2 linked regions of the Ketobacter sp. MCCC 1A13808 genome follow. The protein of the gene in region 1 interacts with the protein of each later gene in a pairwise test. Links are inferred from orthologs where the notes say so. Each region holds a gene or a part of one and is shown on either strand. Other genes may lie near its edges. The genes, in order: thrS and rplA.

Region 1 (11,233 bases):
TTTGCCGGATCTCTTCCCCGCCTAAGCCGGTCAAAGTTAGAAACGGAATTCTGAAATCTTCCGGAAACTCCGACATAGGAGACTTATTCCATTCCAGAATAGCCTGCCATGGATATTGTGTGTAGCGTCCCTGGTGGCCACACATCTCATCTAAACAACGCACTACGTACCGAAGCTTTCCCTTCTCCGAATCCGCGCTACGTTCTTTTAGCAAACGAGCTTCACAACCGCAGGTACAGAAGTTAATCTCCGGCTTTAGCTCGTAAATCGGGTTTTCGTTAGTATCATTCATATTGTCTATGCGAGTTGATTTCAAATTATGTTTTTCTTCACAGGCCATGCTCAAAAAAGCTATAAACTGTGTAGATCTGCGAGAGCCCCAAAAAGTGGGGGTATACAAAAATAAGCACCATCTATCACTTTAATGGTATTTTTCACTATTTTGAAGTGAAAGCTACAATCTACACCACAATTTACCTAAATATATTTTGGAAACAATTAATATGCGGTATTGGTTATTCAAATCAGAACCTGACACTTTTGGCATCGATGACTTAAAAGCACGCGGCAAAAAAGGTGAACCCTGGGATGGCGTCAGAAATTATCAGGCACGCAACATGCTGCGAGACGACATTAAAAAGGGCGATTTAATTTTTTTCTACCATTCGAACACCAAAGTGCCCGGCATTGTCGGCATTGCAGAAGTCATCAAAAACGCGTTTCCCGACCCAACACAGTTTGATCCGGAAGCAAAGTATTACGATCCCAAAGCCAGTGAAGACAAGCCTCGCTGGTTTTGCCCGCAGGTACGCTTCAAATCAAAATTCAAAGACACTATTAGCCTGGAACAATTGAAAGCCATACCTGCACTGGAAGATATGGCACTGGTTCGTAAAGGTAATCGACTGTCTGTCATGCCCGTCACCGAACAACAGTGGAATTTTATTCTGGGTTTAGCTAACTGATGTAGACATTTGTTTGAAATACACCTTATCCGTCACCAAATCTGTGACGGAGTCGACACGGTCAACAAAAGTTTTTCCCACTAGATGATCGTACTCGTGCAGGAAAATTCTTGCGGGAAATCCGTCCAGCCGAATTTCCTGCAACTTACCCGTGTTATCGGCGTAACGCACACTGACAGAATCGGAACGGGTCACTTTTCCTCGTATACCCGGCACACTCAAGCAGCCTTCCCATAGCGTGACTTTATGGTCAGAGTAATTAAACGGTACCGGGTTGAACATAACCATCGGCTTCATGTGCGGCGCATCCGGGTAACGGGCATTGGGCTTGGATGCAATAATCATGATCTGTTGTCCCACGCCGATTTGGGGAGCCGCTATACCTACGCCACCACGCTCTTGCATTCTACTTTCCATTGCCTGCACCACTTCCAAGGCTTCCTGCAATCGAGTCAGATCAACCGGCAGCGCTAGCACTCTCAAACGCGGATCGCCAAGTTCGACAATATCGTATAGCGTGGAATCGGACATCAGGATAGAAACTGGCTTTTAGGTAACTTGCTGAGCAAACTTAACGGGTTGAACGCGGGCAAATAAACTTTACGCGCACTGCGCTGAAGCCGGTCCAGAGCATTCATTAAGTCCTTGCCTGACTTGGGCGGCGCCAGTTGCAATACTCCCAGAGTATAAATCGCTTCTTTCGCAACACCCAACACGGAAGACGAAACTGCGAAATCCTTAAACAGCATGAAAGTATCCAGATCGCCAAAGGTGACCACCTGCGGCTTTTCTGAAGGCTTGAATTCTCGCAGACGTTTACCAGACAAAAAGCGTTCGACATTGTGCGCAGCGGCTTTCCCCATATCAATGGCGTGATAAGCTTGTTTCGATAAACTGTGACCACCCGGATTCGCAGCATCCCCGATAATAAAGACATTTTCTCTGGCCTGACTTTGGAAGTAATCGTTTACATCAGCCCATTGATCCGGCGTATCGGTTAGATAGGATCGTTGTAAAAACCCGTTGGGAGAGGCCCCACCAGACCAAATGGTAATATCACTTTCAATTGCCCCTCCGTTCATTAAACAGATGCCTTCGGGGTCGACGGATTCAACGCTTTCACCCACATGATATTGCACACGAAAACCAGACGTGTGGCTGCGAATCTTGCTGTCGAGATGCCCCGGACAATTGGGTAGCAAAGCATCTGCGGACTCCACGATATTAAACTCGAATTGCGGCCGGTGACGATAAGTCCGCATCACTTCGCCGAACGCTTCCACGCCTTCAATGCCACCGCCCACCACAGTGACCCGGGTAGTTCGGTGAGACAACGACGCCCGGTGCAGGCGGCGAGCGATCACCTGACATTGCTCAACACTTTTCATGGGCAGGGCAAACTGATCAGCCCCTTCGATTCCAAATGTATTATTCACACTGCCAGTGGCAACAATGCACACATCGAACGGCACCCGAGAACCGTCATCCAGGTGCACGAAAGAGGACGTCATCTCTATCGCCCGGTTCAGCAAAAAACGATGCCCCAAGCGACGCACCAGCAGGTTCCGATTGAGTCGTAGCTCATCTCCTTTTTTTGCACCGGAGATAATTTCATGAATGTTAGGTAGCCACTCGATATGCGGGGAAGGATCAATAAGGGTAACGTCGAACTTGCCGGATTTGAGCTGCTGGGCCGCATTCAACCCGGCAACCCCCCCTCCCACTATGACGATCTTTTGTTTGTTCTGCCTGCCAAACATATTGGAACTCCAATTAAACCGTCCGATGAAACGAGCTTTACAATACGAAGTGTATACAGCTAACAGTGCATTCTATCCCAGGGACCTAACGTTCGAAAGCAATACGCGCGCCACGGACCGATTGATTCACTTTACCGGCTTCAAATGCCACTTCACCATTCACCAGGGTAGCCACGATAGATGATTTGAATATGTAACCACCAAACGGCGACCAGCCGCATTTGGAATACAACTTCTGGTCATCCACTACGGTCGGTGCATTCAGATCCACCAGAGTAAGATCGGCCCAATAGCCCTCGCGGATATAGCCGCGATTTTCGATCTGAAACAACTGAGCAACGTTATGGCTGGTCTTCTGGACTATGGTCTCGAGACTGAATTGACCGCGATGGTAATGCTCGAGCATGGACACAACCGCATGCTGTACCAAGGGCAAGCCGGCCGGTGCCTTGAAATAGGTGCCTTGCTTCTCGTCCCAGGTATGTGGGGCATGATCGGTCGCAACCACATCAATCAGATCGGAATTGATAGCATCCAGTATGGCCTGGCGATCAGACGCTTTCTTCACCGCCGGATTGCATTTGATCAGGCTGCCTTTGGCTTCATAATCTTCTTCACTGAAAAAAAGGTGATGCACACAGGCCTCGGCAGTAATGCGTTTCTCCGCCAACGGGCCTGCCCGGAACAAGGCCATTTCTTTTTCGGTCGTCAAATGCAATACATGCAAACGGGTATCGAAACGCTTAGCCAATTCCACGGCGAAGCTTGAGGATTTATAACAAGCCTCCTGCGATCGTATCAACGGATGACAGGACATGGGGATATCTTCACCATATTGCTCTCTGTATTGATCCTCATTGGCCTTAATCATCGGGGTATCTTCGCAATGGGTCACTACGATGGTCGGCGCATACTGGAAAATACCTTCTAGAATTTCCGGTTTATCCACCAGCATATTTCCGGTAGAGGCACCCATAAATACTTTGATACCGCAAGCCGCTTTCGGATCAAGGGATTTGATGTTTTCCAGGTTGTCATTACTGGCCCCCAGATAGAAAGCAAAGTTGGCCAAAGATTTTTGCGCGGCACGCTGATACTTATCTTCCAGCGCCTCGCGATTAATGGTCAGCGGGTTCGCGTTCGGCATTTCGAAATAACTGGTAATCCCACCGGCGACAGCGGCGGCGGATTCGGTGGCTATCTCGCCTTTATGGGTCAAGCCGGGCTCACGAAAATGGACCTGATCGTCTATCATTCCCGGCAGAAGATGCTTGCCGGTGGCATCTATCACCCGATCCGCGGGCTGGGAGGATAAATCGGCCCCCAGTTTAGCGATGCGCCCGTCGTCGATATAGACGTCCAGTTCGCGGAGTGTGCCTTCGTTGACTACAAGAGCGTTGGTAATTAACAAGCTGGTCATGTGCTCATCCTATACTGAGGTGCGCGGGAAGCGTATTATAACCGATTCAACTCTGTACTGAACCCAAGGCCCTGTTTTCATGTCTGCACTGTTTGTAAATCATCTCACGGTTCTCGATTTTTCCTACGTTCACCCGGTACGGGGTATCCTCGGCGAAAGCTGGATTGCGGATCTGGAGCTGCATGGCGAGCTGGACCAGCAGGGTATGGTGTTCGATTTCGGCGATGTAAAAAAACAGGTGCGCGATGCTCTGGAATCCCTGTTCGACCACAAGCTTGTGGTACCGGCTGAACTGCCGGCGCTCAGTAAAAGCGAACAAAACGGCATCACTGATTTAAACTGGGAGGACAGCGAAGGACGCCAATATCGGCACCGTTCTCCCGCCGAAGCGGTGCTGTTGTTGCAACAGGCCCATGTTTCGCCGGAAGCGCTGACGCCGCTATTGGAGCAAGCGGCAATGGCCGCAGTACCTGCCAATGTAAAGCAAATTAGGGTGCGCCTGCGCACCGAAGAAATCAGCGGAGCCTTCTACCATTACAGTCATGGGTTAAAAAAACACCTGGGCAACTGCCAACGCATCGCGCACGGCCACCGCTCGCGCATCAAAGTGAAGCGCAATGGAAAGCGGGACCCGTTGCTTGAAAAAGCCTGGGCACTAAAATGGAAGGACATCTATATCGGCACAAAAGAAGACCTCACAGAACCCTTTTCCGACAAGGGCGTGGAATACTGCACATTCGCCTACCAGGCCCAACAAGGTGATTTTGAATTAACCCTGCCCAAATCAAAGGTTTACCTGATCGATACCGATACCACAGTCGAATACCTGGCAGAGCACATTGCCGGTCGCCTGAATCAGGACAATCCAGATTGTGAAATCGAGGTGAAAGCCTTTGAAGGCGTGATGAAAGGCGCGATTGCAGTGAAACCTGCTCTTAAATAAGGCTGCATTCTTCTATACAATGTCCGGTCCACGAAACGGGATGGAAACGACAGGAAGAAACCAGAACCATGTCCATTGAAATAACACTGCCTGATGGTAGCGTGCGCCGCTACGACAACCCGATCACCGGCCTCGATGTCGCCGGTGACATCGGCCCCGGCTTGGCTAAAGCCAGCCTTGCCATGTACCTCAACGACCAGTTGGTCGACCTGTCCACCACCCTGACAGAATCCAGCCGTATCGCTTTTCTGACCCGTGACAAGGATGCCGCACTAGAGTTGCTGCGCCACGACGCCGCCCACGTGATGGCACAGGCAGTGAAAGAACTGTATCCGGAAACACAGGTCACCATTGGCCCCGCCATCGAGAACGGTTTTTATTACGATTTCCATCGTGAGGAATCCTTCACTCCGGAAGACCTGCATAAAATTGAATCCCGGATGGCCGAATTGGTAGAACAGAACATACCCATTCAACGCGAGGTCTGGCACCGAGATGAAGCCATCGCCTTTTTTGAGAAAGAAGGTGAAACCTTCAAGGCCGAATTGATCCGCGACTTGCCGCAGGATGAGGTGATTTCATTGTACCGACAAGGTGATTTTATCGATCTGTGCCTTGGCCCCCACCTGCCTTCCACCGGCAAACTGGGTAAAGCGTTTAAGATCATGAAGCTGGCCGGCGCCTACTGGCGTGGTGACGCCACCAACCCCCAATTGCAGCGGATATACGGCACTTGCTGGCGCGATCCGAAAGAACTCAAAAAATACCTGCACATGCTGGAGGAAGCGGAAAAGCGCGACCACCGTAAACTGGGTAAAGAAATGGGCTTGTTCCATCAGCAGGAAGAAGCCGTTGGCAGCATGTTCTGGCACCCGAAAGGCTGGCGTGCCCGCCGCGCACTGGAAAACTACATTCGCGGTAAGATGGAACGGAATGGCTACCAGGAAATCGCCACTCCGCAAATTATGGATCGGAAACTATGGGAACAGTCTGGTCATTGGGATAAATACGGTGAGGACATGTTTACCTTCTGCACTCATGACCACAAGGACATGGCCATCAAGCCCATGAATTGCCCCGGCCACGTGCAAATATTCAAGCAAGGGTTAAAAAGTTACCGCGACCTGCCGATCCGTTTCGGAGAATTCACCACGCTGTTCCGTAACGAAGCCCACGGTGCGCTGCACGGATTAATGAGAGCGCGCTCGTTCAGCCAGGACGATGCCCATATTTTCTGCACCGAAGAACAGATTAATCCCGAGACAGCCGCTTTCATTACCATGCTGAGGGAAGTATACAAAGACTTCGGCTTCGACGATATCCGCATCAAATTCTCCACCCGCCCGGAAAATCGCGCGGGCAGTGATGAAACCTGGGATAAGGCCGAGTCTGCGTTGCAAAGCGCGGTTGACAGCCTGGGCCTGGAATGCGAACTCAACCCTGGTGAAGGTGCTTTCTACGGTCCAAAGCTGGAGTTCGTGTTAAAGGATGCTATTGGCCGGGATTGGCAATGCGGCACCCTGCAGGTGGATTTTGTTTTACCTGAACGACTCGATGCCGAATACGTCGGGGAAGACGGCGCAAGACATCGCCCGGTTATGTTGCATCGCGCGGTATTGGGATCCCTAGAGCGCTTTCTGGGCATAGTGATTGAATCCAGTGCCGGACACCTACCGATGTGGATGGCCCCGGTGCCAGTGGTGATTGCCACTATCACCGATGATGCACGTGACTGGGCTTTGAGCGTGGCAGACAAACTGAAAACCGCCGGAGTGTATTGCGAACTGGATTTGCGCAATGAAAAAATTGGCTACAAAGTCCGTGAACACAGTAAAGCTAAAGTACCGCAGATTTGGGTGGTCGGTAAAAATGAAGCCGAAGCGCACCAGGTTGCGGTGCGCCAGCTGGGCAGCAAGAACAACGATGTACTGGATTTGGACGACGCCTTGCAGAAGCTGATTGACGCTACCCTGCCGCCGGTTTAACGAGGAACAAAGCAAGGTTCCAGACCAGCATCACGTTATTTAACATTCTCTTTAAGAAGACCATGACCATACATTTATACAATACACTGTCGCAGAAAAAAGAACGCTTCACTCCGATCGACCCGAATCAGGTCACGATGTATGTGTGTGGTCCCACGGTCTACAACTACGTGCATATCGGAAATTCCCGCCCAGTGGTGATTTTTGATCTATTGTTCCGCTTATTGAAACGGCATTACCCGGCAGTGAAATACGCGCGCAACATTACCGACGTGGATGATAAAATCAATAATGCAGCGCGCGAGAACGGTATATCGATTCGGGATTTCAGTGATCAGTACACACAAGCGTTCCACCAGGATATGGGCCGGCTCAACACCCTACCCCCTAGCCTGGAGCCGCGAGCAACCGATAACATCGACGCCATGATCGAACAGATTCAGGCATTGATGGATAACGGCCATGCTTATTCAGCGCAAGGGCATGTACTGTTTCAAGTGAGCACCGATGCGCACTATGGCGCGTTATCTCACCGCAAGCTGGATGACATGATCGCCGGTGCCAGCGAGCGCGTAGAGGAAGCCTCTTATAAGCGTCAGCCCGCCGACTTTGTGCTTTGGAAACCGTCCACTGACGACATGCCAGGATGGGAAAGCCCATGGGGTCGCGGCCGTCCGGGGTGGCATATTGAATGTTCTGCTATGATCAACAAACACCTGGCCAAGACCATCGACATTCACGGCGGTGGTCAGGATCTTATATTTCCCCACCACGAGAACGAGATCGCTCAGGGCACCTGTTGCCACCGCGAGGAAGAACAATTTGTTCGCTATTGGATGCATAACGGCTATTTGAATATCGACGGCGAGAAGATGTCGAAATCACTGGGCAACTTTTTCACCGTGCGCGAGCTACTGGAGCTGTGGCCCGGTGAAGTCATTCGTTACGCATTGTTCACCGCCCACTATCGTAAGCCATTGGACTGGACAGAGGATTTACTGTCCAGCGCCAAATCCAGTCTCGATCGTTTGTATGGTGCATTACGGGATACGCCGATAGACGTTGACCTGACTTTACAGCACCCCCGCCTGGATGAACTTGAGCACCATCTGCAGGACGATCTGGCGACGCCACAAATGCTGGCGGTGTTACACGCCCTGGCCGGTGACATCAACAAAGCCGATGCTGATGAGAAAGCAACCCTACAGCACGTACTGCGCGTTGCGGGGTACCGGGTCGGCTTGCTGGACCAAGATGCCGAAGCCTGGTTTAAGTGGCAATCGGCCAGCCAGACGAGCGGCTTAACCGATGCAGAAATTGATTCGTTGATCGAAGAACGTATCGCCGCCAAGACAGCTAAAAATTATGCCCGAGCAGATGAGATCAGAGCAATACTAAGTGAGCAGCGAATTACCCTGGAAGACTCTAAAGAAGGAACCCGTTGGACCAGACAGTAGTCGGTCCAACGACGGATTGCCTACACACCCGCCACCTCATGAATGACGTTGATCGCTGTGCAGCCAGAAACATGGGGACTGTGGTGTAACGGATGGTTCGCCCGACTGGTGGACAAACGTTTATAGAAATTATCCGGATCGACTTTAGCCTTTTCCAGCAGTGCCTGAGCCTGGGCTTCAACCAATTTTCTCGCCTTGAACAATTGCATCTGCACCCGGCTTTGCACGTTCACCGCACCGTCGCCACTGGTCTCGATAGGCAGGAATATAGCATCCGGGTAGCGTTCGGTAATAATCGATTGCACACCATCCGATACCCCACTGGACGGCATGCACCCGAATGGTTTAACACTGATGGTCATGTCGGATTTTTTATCTTTGACGTTTAAAATGAGTTTTCCGACCTCCATGTGCCCTTCGCCGCCCCGCAGATTATTGTCGTAATAATCGTGGGCGACCTTCGCGATCTTATCCATATCCGAAAGCTTATAACCCTTCAGCCCCATAAACCGTGCTACCGTTTTAAACATCATCGGCAAGGCTTTTTCACCCAATTTAATCATTGCCAGACGTTTACGGACGCTGACGCCTTCCAGCGCAAATTTACTGCCTCCGTCACCCCCTTTGTCGACCCCCCTCAAACCGGAGCGATCCAGCGTGTCGTAACGCGCCTGCCATAATAAATACTGTACCCAGGCCGTAACCGGTTGCACTTCTACTTCTGCGCCTTCCTGCTCCAGAAAACGTTGCAGATGGTAGTTCCCGTCCCCCTCCGTCGTCATCGCCCAAAACTCACCGATAATAGACACCTTCGGTTTTACCTTGGAGCGATCCACTTTAATTGCACTGAATTCCGCTTTTGCTTTACGCAAGGATTTTACAAACCCACTATTGCTGCGCAGTGCTTCCGATATGAAATTCTTACTGTTTTGCAGCGCACGATCCGTTGCGCCTGGCTCGACTTCATAGGGGCGAATCCGGTATGCCAAGGCATTAATCACGTCGCCTGCCACAATCCCTTTACCCATATTCAGCACAAAACTAAGGCCCAAGTCCAAACCCTGGTCGCCTCCGGCAGCTTGCTTTATACCTTTTGTCTGCTCAAACATGATTACACGAAAACCATCGAAACCGGCATCCCGCAACGCCTTGCGATATTCAGTTACATAAGTGCCGAAACGGCAGGGTCCGCAAGAGCCGATCGTGGCGAACAAATATTTTTCTATAATTTCTTCTTTGGGTATGCCGCTGTTCCGCAATCCGATCAGATATTTAACCAGGTTGCCCACAGTAAAATAGGTCGGATTGCATTGCCCGCGGTTGCCGTACTCTCGGCCCACCTGCAGTGCCTTGTTATCGGGAATATCCAGGGCGATGACATTATAACCAGCGCCGGTAAAAGCCGACTGAATAAAAAAGTCGTGTGCCGCAGTTAACCCGGCAAACAAAATGGTGGTCGAGGCACGCTGCGCAGCGGTAAATTCATTGGGAACAGGGTCGTGCCAATGTTCTATTTGGTCTGCAACAATCCCAGGGGTAGAGGAAGGTAAAGCGGATGGCGGATTGAATAGGGCAACGGAACTATTTGCGTCTACCAATTGGATCCGATTGTTTGTAGCGTTTTTTTGTGTGGCCGTTTCCATAACACACTCCTTACTGGTTAATCCACCATCATCACATCGATACGATTTCTAGCCGGTTCAAATTCTGGCGTGAAGGTTTTTACTTTTTGTTTTAGCTGGATGGCTGGGGTAGCAGGCTGAGTTGTTCCCAATGCCGCCTTATCCGCCAGCGCTTCCTGTCTCATCATTAGCGTATGCGCATACGTTTTTACGCGAATTTTAATTGAGCCCGACGGCCGATTCGCGTCGATATCATGCAATGCCGAATAAGGCGTATTAGAAGCACCAATAATACTGTCGATCATGCCATAGGTCGGGGCATCGTGGCCGCATTTAAAGCTCGACAAATCCAGCACCGCCACATTTGGATGACGGGCGGCGAACTTTGCTGCCCAGACCTTCTGCACACTGTTAACAGAGTAGTTTTCCGGCCACACATCATTAATTTCAAGCGGGGAGTTAATACGCCCCGACTCCAGGTCCTGCCGGAAGAAGCGATGCAGGTACGTTTTGTCTTTAGGGATTGAGCGCATACTGATAATGGGATAACCCAACGCCTGGAATTCCTCTAACACCCCGTGATTTAAACCCAAATCGTTGTGATAGGGCCGACCCAACATCAAAATCGCCATACGATTTTCCTGTTCCACCTGGTCAAGTATATCGCGACATTTTTCCTGCAAGAACTCATCGAATTTATCCAGTGCTATAAAGCCCTGATCTACAGCAAAATCACTCTCATCCTCAGTAATACCCAGAATATCTGCAAACTGCTCATACATGCGTTTCTTCAGCAGCAACGGTTCCATCAGGCTCAGAGCCGGATTCACATACTCAATATTGCGCTCAGCAAAAAAGTCGGTTTCTTTGGTAAATGCGGATTTAATGACTGCCGGGGTTCCGGCCACAATCGGACAGCAAGCAGTGTCCATGACATTTTCAACAAATGTCGGTATGTGGGTTAGTGCCGGAAAGAAAATATAGTTAAGCGGCTTTTTCGCGTGGTGCACAAACAACAGATTGTGCACGTGAGCCTGAACGACTTTCGATGGATAACAAGGATCAACCGCGCCGTACTTGC
Region 2 (3,736 bases), on another replicon or contig:
AATAGGCACTAGTCAAAGCTGGTTTGGCCGAGTATCATGCTCGGCCCGATTGTCTATGTAAGAAAACTGATTTAGGCCAGTAGTTCAATTGGTAGAGCACCGGTCTCCAAAACCGGGTGTTGGGGGTTCGAGTCCCTCCTGGCCTGCCAAATAGGGAATGAAGGCTTCCTGGTATGAACTCATGCTGGTGGAGCCGGTCTGAAATCTATGAGTACAAGCACAGAACAGTCCCAATCATCTCCGGCAAATGCTCTTTTGTGGGTGTTGGTAGCAATCCTGGTCGCTGCAGCCGTGGTGGGCAATGCCTATTTTGATGATCAACCGCTCTTGTACAGAGTTATTGGTGTGGTTGTCCTGGGTTGTCTGGCCGCATTGGTGGCTTCTTTCACGGTCAGGGGGCGGGCATTTATAACTCTGCTTCAGGACGCAAGGTCCGAAGTCAGGCGTGTTGTTTGGCCAACTAAGCAAGAAACAGCACAAACAACCGGCATAGTCGTTGTCGTTGTTGCTTTGATGGCTGTGCTGCTTTGGTTGCTTGACATGGCGCTGGGGTCAATTATTTCCGGAATTATCGGCTAATAACAAGAGGTTGCAGATGGCAAAGCGTTGGTACGTGGTACACGCCTACTCAGGCTTTGAAAAGCACGTGAAACGATCTCTTGGAGAGCGAATTAAGCTGGAAGAGATGGAAGACCATTTTGGGGAGATCCTCGTTCCCACAGAAGAAGTGGTTGAAATGCGGGGTGGTCAAAAACGCAAAAGTGAGCGCAAATTTTTCCCTGGCTATGTGTTAGTGCAAATGGAGATGAATGACGCTTCTTGGCATTTGGTTAAAGATTGCCCTAAAGTGATGGGCTTTATCGGCGGTACAGCGGATAAGCCAGCACCGATCTCCGATCGAGAAGCTGCAGCGATATTGCAGCGAGTGGAAGACGGGGTTGAGAAGCCAAAGCCGAAGACTTTGTTCGAGCCGGGTGAAGTGGTTCGTGTGGTTGATGGTCCGTTCGCAGACTTTAACGGCGTTGTTGAAGAGGTGAATTATGAGAAGAGTCGCCTGCAAGTGGCTGTTCTGATTTTTGGTCGTTCTACACCAGTTGAACTTGAGTTCGGTCAGGTAGAAAAAGGTTAATAGAGATTCGACCCCTGCAGGCGTATGCGCTGTGGGGATTTTTACTTTGCACGGGGAGCTGTATTCCAGCGTTTGAACCCGAGGAGTAGCTGAAATGGCAAAGAAAATCCAAGCTTATATAAAGCTTCAGGTAAAAGCAGGCCAAGCAAACCCAAGTCCCCCAGTCGGACCTGCATTGGGCCAGCACGGCGTAAACATTATGGAGTTCTGTAAGGCGTTTAACGCCCAGACACAGCCTCCTGCGTTTGAGGCGGGAATGCCCATTCCGGTTATCATAACCGTCTATAGTGACCGTTCCTTTACCTTCATCACTAAAACACCCCCAGCGTCTGTGCTATTGCTGAAAAAGCTCGGTATCCCCAAAGGGAGCGGTGTGCCAAACAAGAATAAAGTTGGCAAAGTGACCCGTGCGCAATTAGAAGAAATTGCCACTATTAAGATGCCTGATTTGACTGCAGCCGATATGGATGCAGCTGTACGGACCATAGCGGGCTCTGCCCGTAGTATGGGTCTTGATGTGGAGGGTCTGTAAATGGCGAAGTTGACTAAGCGACAAAAAGTGATTCGTGAAAAAGTAGATGCAGCTAAAGCTTATGATGTAGTAGAGGCGGTCACTTTGCTGGCTGATCTGTCCACTGTTAAGTTCAAAGAGAGTATCGACGTTGCTGTAAACCTGGGCGTAGATCCACGAAAATCGGATCAGGTTGTCCGTGGGGCAAGCGTGCTTCCCAACGGAACTGGTAAGACAGTTCGGGTTGCGGTGTTCACTCAGGGGGCCAATGCCGAAGCGGCTAAAGCTGCGGGTGCCGACCTGGTTGGAATGGACGATTTAGCTGAAGAGATCCAGAAAGGTAACCTGGATTTCGACGTGGTAATTGCGTCACCGGATGCAATGCGAGTGGTTGGTAAGTTAGGGCAGATCCTGGGTCCCCGAGGCTTAATGCCTAATCCCAAAACCGGCACAGTTACACCGGATGTCGTAACTGCAGTGAATAATGCAAAGGCGGGTCAGGTTCGTTACAGAACAGACAAAGCAGGTATTATCCACTGTTCAGTTGGGCAGGTAGGTTTCGAACCAACTGCGATCAAGCAAAATATTGAAGCGCTGATGTCAGACTTGAAAAAAGCCAAGCCTGCCAGTGCAAAAGGTACCTATATCAAAAAGATCACTTTGTCCTCCACGATGGGGCCTGGTGTGTCAATCGATCAAGGCAGCCTGGAAATATAAGTGAAAAAGACTTTGAGCTCTTGCGGCTATTTGTTGTTAGTCGCAAGGCGCGTTAAAGACCGTAGGTGCGTAAAAGCGAACGATTGCTTGTACGCTTAAAAATGCCTGCGCAAACGCGGTGGTTCAAGATTCAGTATTGCTGAGTCGGGCACCGCAACCTCAATCATTTCATTGGTTGGGGAAACGAAACTTAGCAAGTAAAGAGAGGTGTTCAGTGGCACTAAGACTAGAAGACAAAAAGGCAATTGTTGCCGAAGTCAACGACGTCGCGTCCGGTGCTCTGTCCGCTGTAATTGCTGACTATCGGGGTTTGTCTGTTTCCCAAATGACTGAATTACGGAAACAGGCCCGCGAACAAGGTGTGTATCTGCGAGTGGTTCGAAACACTCTGGCGCGCATCGCGGTTGAAGGCACTGAATTTGAGTGCCTGAAGGAAACTCTGGTCGGCCCGACTATTTTGGCATTGTCTATGGAAGACCCCGGTGCAGCCGCCCGGATGATCAAAGACTACGCCAAAGATAACGACAAGTTGGAAGTGAAAGCCCTGGCAATAGGTGGCGTTTTATATGGCGCTAACGAAATTGACAGATTGGCTAAACTCCCGACACGCGATCAAGCACTCGGCATGCTCGCGAGCGTACTGCAAGCACCTGTTACTAAGCTTGCTCGTTCGCTCAACGATGTTCCTGGCAAAATCGCACGTGTAGTCGCAGCGGTCAAAGACCAAAAAGCAGCTTAATATTGAATCTATTTAAATTGAATTGAAAAGTTCAGGAGTAAAATCATGGCTCTGTCCAACGAAGATATTTTAAACGCAATTGCTGAAATGAGTGTAATGGATTTGGTTGAACTGGTTTCAGCCATCGAAGAAAAATTTGGTGTGTCAGCGGCAGCTCCCGTCGCTGTAGCTGCTGCCGGCGGTGAAGTTGCTGCTGCTGCGGAAGAGCAAACCGAGTTTGACGTTATCCTGGAATCTTTTGGCGAGAACAAAGTAGCGGTTATCAAAGCAGTTCGCGGTGTAACTGGTCTTGGTCTGAAAGAAGCTAAAGAAATGGTTGAAGGTGCCCCTAAAGCAGTTAAAGAAGGCGCATCTAAAGACGAAGCAGAAAAAATCAAGAAAGACCTGGAAGACGCTGGCGCTAAAGTCGCACTTAAGTAACAGCTTGGCGAATCTGCGTTATTCAACGCAATTTGCTGACGGGCTGGTGGCAAAAGGCCACCGGCCTTTTGACGTTTAATTGCAAGCGTCAAAAAACAACGATTTTACTTTAGTGGTTAAGGCGCAGGTTCTTTGCCTCTAAAGAGAATAGAAAATCAGCGCGGTAGTAGCGTCATAAGTATGCACAGCGACTGATGTTCTATTCATAGTAAACCCCGTC

The links.
Region 2: the proteins of thrS (region 1) and rplA interact in binary tests that used the Escherichia coli proteins (3 or more experiments, as listed by UniProt). The link is inferred for Ketobacter sp. MCCC 1A13808 from one-to-one orthologs.

What each region holds. Positions count from the first base shown.
Region 1 is NZ_VRKW01000019.1:51,879-63,111, reverse strand. The notes cover bases 4,717-7,614. They hold thrS (threonine--tRNA ligase), read left to right. Parts: upstream 4,717-5,156; coding sequence 5,157-7,073; downstream 7,074-7,614. Other genes in these bases: cysS (cysteine--tRNA ligase), read left to right, coding at 7,136-7,614; FT643_RS21140 (6-carboxytetrahydropterin synthase), read left to right, coding at 4,717-5,088. In the rest of the region: FT643_RS21165 (hypothetical protein), read right to left, coding at 1-292; FT643_RS21160 (EVE domain-containing protein), read left to right, coding at 504-965; def (peptide deformylase), read right to left, coding at 954-1,496; FT643_RS21150 (NAD(P)/FAD-dependent oxidoreductase), read right to left, coding at 1,496-2,725; FT643_RS21145 (dihydroorotase), read right to left, coding at 2,811-4,145; more of FT643_RS21140, read left to right, coding at 4,225-4,716; more of cysS, read left to right, coding at 7,615-8,530; FT643_RS21125 (hypothetical protein), read right to left, coding at 8,551-10,173; FT643_RS21120 (BadF/BadG/BcrA/BcrD ATPase family protein), read right to left, coding at 10,191-11,233. UniProt on the Escherichia coli protein: Catalyzes the attachment of threonine to tRNA(Thr) in a two-step reaction: L-threonine is first activated by ATP to form Thr-AMP and then transferred to the acceptor end of tRNA(Thr). The rate-limiting step is amino acid activation in the presence of tRNA.
Region 2 is NZ_VRKW01000025.1:202-3,937, forward strand. Bases 684-3,509 are described here. They hold rplA (50S ribosomal protein L1), read left to right. Parts: upstream 684-1,661; coding sequence 1,662-2,357; downstream 2,358-3,509. Other genes in these bases: nusG (transcription termination/antitermination protein NusG), read left to right, coding at 684-1,129; rplK (50S ribosomal protein L11), read left to right, coding at 1,224-1,661; rplJ (50S ribosomal protein L10), read left to right, coding at 2,572-3,096; rplL (50S ribosomal protein L7/L12), read left to right, coding at 3,142-3,509. Outside these bases: preprotein translocase subunit SecE, read left to right, coding at 208-579; more of nusG, read left to right, coding at 596-683; more of rplL, read left to right, coding at 3,510-3,516. UniProt on the Escherichia coli protein: One of the primary rRNA binding proteins, it binds very close to the 3'-end of the 23S rRNA. Forms part of the L1 stalk. It is often not seen in high-resolution crystal structures, but can be seen in cryo_EM and 3D reconstruction models.